Regions from separate parts of the Acetanaerobacterium sp. MSJ-12 genome, predicted to be linked through region 2. Evidence: predicted binding sites of a transcription regulator. Region 2 holds the regulator's gene; the other holds the start of a gene.
The links. The regulator CtsR, encoded in region 2, represses protease genes until heat stress. The targets are predictions, from matches to a motif close to AAGGTCAANNAAGGTCAAAT.
Positions count from the first base shown of each region.

Region 1: a site for CtsR is predicted at 1,171-1,190, ahead of clpB (ATP-dependent chaperone ClpB). Genes of this name have one in related genera too.

Region 1 covers NZ_JAHLPK010000006.1:192,863-195,249, reverse strand. Annotated here, with positions in the region: gene clpB (ATP-dependent chaperone ClpB) at 1-1,063, opposite strand, end outside; gene KQI11_RS08735 (ABC-2 transporter permease) at 1,272-1,901, opposite strand; gene KQI11_RS08730 (ABC transporter ATP-binding protein) at 1,898-2,387, opposite strand, start outside.
Region 2 covers NZ_JAHLPK010000011.1:65,955-68,341, forward strand. Annotated here, with positions in the region: gene KQI11_RS11765 (ATP--guanido phosphotransferase) at 1-630, opposite strand, end outside; gene KQI11_RS11770 (UvrB/UvrC motif-containing protein) at 630-1,124, opposite strand; gene KQI11_RS11775 (CtsR family transcriptional regulator) at 1,137-1,583, opposite strand; gene KQI11_RS11780 (GNAT family N-acetyltransferase) at 1,803-2,258, opposite strand; gene KQI11_RS11785 (hypothetical protein) at 2,279-2,387, opposite strand, start outside.

The DNA.
Region 1 (2,387 bases), on a different contig from region 2:
GGAGGATGGAGATGGTGTCCTCCACGTCCGGCTCCTCCACCATCACCGGCTGGAACCTGCGCTCCAGCGCCGGGTCCTTTTCGATGTACTGGCGGTACTCGTCCAGGGTGGTGGCGCCGATGCAGTGCAGTTCGCCCCGCGCCAGCATCGGCTTCAAGAGGTTGCCCGCGTCCATCGAGCCCTCGGTCTTGCCCGCCCCCACAATGGTGTGCAGCTCGTCGATAAAGAGGATGATCCGGCCCTCGCTCTTCTTCACCTCGCCCAAAACGGCCTTCAACCGCTCCTCAAACTCGCCCCGGAACTTGGCCCCTGCCACCAGGGACCCCATGTCCAGGGAAAAGAGCTTGCGGTCTTTTAGGTTGTCGGGCACATCCCCCCTGGCAATGCGCAGGGCCAGCCCCTCGGCAATGGCGGTTTTGCCCACGCCGGGCTCGCCGATGAGGACCGGGTTGTTCTTGGTCTTGCGCGAGAGGATGCGGATGGCGTTGCGGATCTCCGCGTCCCGGCCGATGACCGGGTCCAGCTTCTGGGCGCGGGCCAGCTCTACCAGATCCTGCCCGTACTTTTTCAGGGCGTCATAGGTCTCCTCCGGGGTGTCGCTGGTGACCCGGGTATTCCCCCGCACCGACGACAGGGCGGCCAGAAAGCCGTCCTTTTTCACCCCAAAACGGCTCCAAATCTCCCGCATGGAGGCGCTGGGCCGCTCCAGCAACCCCAGCAGCAGGTGCTCCACCGAGACGTACTCGTCCTGCATCCGCCCCGCTTCGGCCTCGGCCTGCACCAGGGCCTGGTCCACCTCCTGCGAGACGTAGATCTTGTCCGGCTCCCGCCCGGGGCCCGAGACACCGGGCATCCCCTCGATGCGCTGGCGCACGGCGGCGCGCAGGGCCTCCAGGTCGCAGCCCATCTTTTTGACAAGCGAGGGGATCAGCCCCTCGGGCTGTTCCAGCAGGGCCGAAACCAGGTGCTCCTGCTCGATCTGCACATTGCTGTGCTCTATGGCCAGGCTCTGGGCGGTCTGCACCGCTTCCAGCGATTTCTGTGTCAGTTTGTTGGCGTTCATTGGAACCACCCTCCCATTCTCTTCACACTTTTAGCAGTCTATTCTCTTGAGTGCTAAATACAATATACCCGATACCTGTGTACAAATTGTGAACGCCGCAAAAATATTTTTGACTTTTTCTGACCTTTTGTTTTTCCCCTTTTCCACACCAAAAAAGGGCGCGCCCCTCCCTCTGTTTGGGGAGGGGCGCGCCCTTTGGCACGGTCCTCTAAAACTCTTTTTTGGCGTAGATCCGGCAGGAGACGCCGTAGGAAATCAGGGTCAACCCCACCATCACCGCGGCGATCAGCCCCACCCAGAGCCCCGTCGGCAGCTGCGGCAGGGAAGGCAGCTTGAGGGCGGGGAGCTTTTCCGCGAGAAAGACGATGGCAAAGACGGCGGCCATGGCCGCATAGAGGATGATGCGGCTCTTCTCCGCCCCCCACTTGAAGGTGGGCGGCAGCAAAATCAGGTTGAAGAGCATCCCCACGCAGGCGGTCAGCCCCGCCGTCAGGGCGTTTTCCACCATGTTCTCCGGGCGGATAAAGGAGTACCCAACGGTGATGAGGAGGGCGATCACGCCCCCCAGCAGGGGCATCCCCATCCCCAGCACATACTTGGAAAGCACCACCTTGCCCCGGCTCACCGGCAGCGCGGCGGCATAGGCCGGCCAGCGGGCCATGTCGTCGTAGGAGAAGGTGCTGATGCAGAGGATGGAGAGCATCATCACCACGATCCCCACAATAAAGGCAGAACTCTTCATCCCCAGCCCCAACACCGCCATCCCGACCAGGTAGAGGATGTAAAACTTGGCCGATTTGCCGAAGATGCAGAAATCCTTGAGCAAAAGTCCCTTCATCTCTTCTTCCCCCTTATAAAGTAGAGCACCATTTCCTCCAGGGTGCAGCGGTCAAAGACCAACCCCTCAAAGCGGCGGCGGTTCTCCTCGCTTCGCTCCACCAGCGCGTCAAAGCCAAAGCTGGTCTCCCGCAGGCCGATCAGCTCGCTGCGGTCCAGCCGCTCCAGCTGTTCCCGGGTGCCTTTGAGCACGCTGTAGCCGTAGAGAAGGGCGTCCTTCTCCTCGCAAAAAATCAGCTGGCCCTCATCCAGCAGGGCGATGTAGTCGGCCACCCGCTCCAAGTCGCTGGTGATGTGGGAGGAGATGAGGATCGAGTGCTCCCCGTCGCCGATGAACTCGGCAAAGATGTCCAGTATCTCGTCGCGCACCACCGGGTCCAGGCCGCTGGTGGGCTCGTCGAGCAGCAGCAGCTGGGGCGCGTGGCTCAGGGCCGCGGCGATGGAGAGCTTTGCCTTCATTCCCCGGGAAAAATTCTTGATGGAATCC
Region 2 (2,387 bases):
GAAGCTGCCCTCGGCCGAGGTGCCCTCGCCGTAGGTTCCCCGAATAGTTATGCCCAATTTGTAGGCGCTGTTAATCAGGCTGCGCAGGTATCCCGAGCGCTCCAGCGCCGGCAGGTGGACCATCACCGAGGCCCGCATCCCGGTGCCCAGGTTGGTGGGGCAGTGGGTCAGGTAGCCCCACCGCTCGTCAAAGGCGAAGTGCAGCCCCTCGTCCAGCAGGTCGTCGAGCCGGTCGGCCAGCTGCCAGCACTCTTCGCAGCAGAGGCCGGCCCCCATGATCTGGATGCGCAGGTGGTCCTCCTCGCAGAGCATCACCGAGACCGTCTCGTCGTCCGAGAGGAGGAGGCCGCCCCCGGCCTTGGCCATCTCCAGGCTGATGAGGTGGCGCTCGACCAGGGCCATGCGGTGGCTCTGGTCAAGGGCGCCCACGTCCACATAGCGCAGCTGCAGCCCCTCGCCAAAGGCGGCGTTTTCCACCGCCGCCTGCACCCGCTGGATAAAGGCGGCCCGCTGCCGGGCGCTCATCAAATCGGGGAAGGGCAGATCGCCCACGTTGCGGGCCAGGCGGATGCGGCTGGAAATCACCACGTCCCCCTCGGGGCCCGACTGAAAGTACCACTTCTCGCCCATCACTGCTCCCCCTCCCCTCTCGCGCACTCGGGCTGTTCTAGGGCGTGGATCTGGTCGCGCAGCACGGCCGCCCGCTCAAAGTTCTGGCTCTCGACGGCCGCCTGCATCTCCTCCTTGAGGGCGGCCAGCTCGGCCGACCGGTCCTGCCGCGGGGCCAGGTGGGCCGAGTGGGGGATCTTTCCCTGGTGGGTCAGGTTGCCGTGGATCTTGCCCACCATCCGCGCCACGTCCTCGCCGAAGAAGGCGTAGCACTGGGCGCAGCCCAACTTCCCCTTCTCGGCGATCTGTTCAAAGGTGCTGCCGCAGCCCGGGCAGCGCCGCTGCACCTGGGGGGTGTGCCCCTCCCCGAAGAGGGCCCCGGCGAGGATGCCGCCGCCCAAAAGTCCCATGTTGGCCATGCAGCTGGGGCAGAGGTGCAAAATGGTCTCCTGCCCGCCCGCCACCTGGCGGTAGCTGATCTGGGCCTGGTTTTTCTTGCAGATGTCACAGAGCATATCGCTTCCTCCTCACGCGTTGAGCAGCATATTTTTAAACAGGGCCGCCCGCACCCGGTCGCGGCAGTCGGGGGGACAGGGGCGCAGGGTCTTGTCGGACACCGCCGAGAGCATCAGCCGGGCAGTGTCCTCGCTCAAGATCTCCCGCTGGGCCAGATTCTTTAAGAGGATGCGGGCGGTGTTCTCGTCCAGCGCCTCGCCGATGGAGTTGACCACGTGCATGATGAAGTTCTGCGGCCCCACGGTGATGCGGGTGATGCGGATGTACCCCCCGCCCCCCCGGCGGCTCTCGATGGTGTAGCCCTGCTCCGGCGTAAAGCGGGAGGTGAGGACGTAGTTGATTTGGCTGGGCACACAGCCGATCTCCCCGGCAAACTCGTTGCGCTGGATCTCGGCAATGCCGTCCTGCTCCTCCATCAGCTGGAGGATGCGCTGGGTAATCAAGTCGCTGATTTTCATCGTTCCCCTTCCCCTTTCTGGGCCTCGTCTCTATCTCTATGCAATAGGAGCTGACTTTATCTGACCTTATAGAATCAGTATACCCATAAGTCAGGAAAAGTCAAAGTATTAAATATTGGAAATAGCTCTCCCGCGCGCCCATTTTTGAAATCGTTCGCCGTTTTTCGCCTTCTGGCAAAAAAAGCGGGCGCTTCACCAGCGCCCGCTCTCTCTTCTCTCTCACAGCTCTTTGAGCATGCTCACATGGGGCCAGCCGTCCTCGGTAAAGGCCTTGCCCTGGGAGGTGTAGCCCGCCGCCTCGTAAAAGCCCGCCGCCTGCACCTGGGCGTGCAGCAGCAGCGAGCGGGCCCCCAGTTCGCGGGCCTTGCCCTCGGTCTCCTCCATCAGCAAGAGGCCCAGCTTTTGGCCCCGGCAGTTCTTCTTAACGCAGACCCGGCCGACGATGTACTGCCCCGGCTCCTCGCCGGGAAAGAGGCGGCAGACGGCCACCGCCTCGCCGCCCCGGCGGACGATCAGGTGGTATGCAGTGTCGTCCACCTCGTCCACCTCGATCTCGGCGGGAAAGTCCTGCTCGTAGGTAAAGACCTCCATCCGCAGGGCAAATCCGTCCTCTGCCCCCTCTTTGCCCCGGTGCCACTCGCACCGCAGGGCCTCGCTCTGCAGCTGTCTCGCCATCTCAAGCGCCCTCCCCTTTTTCACGATTCCCCGCCATTATAGCACAAAGGGAAGGCGGGGAAAAGGCGCGGGCAGTCTCCCCCGATCGGGCGGCCCAGCCGCTCCCTAGCGGCGACGTGCTGGGCGACA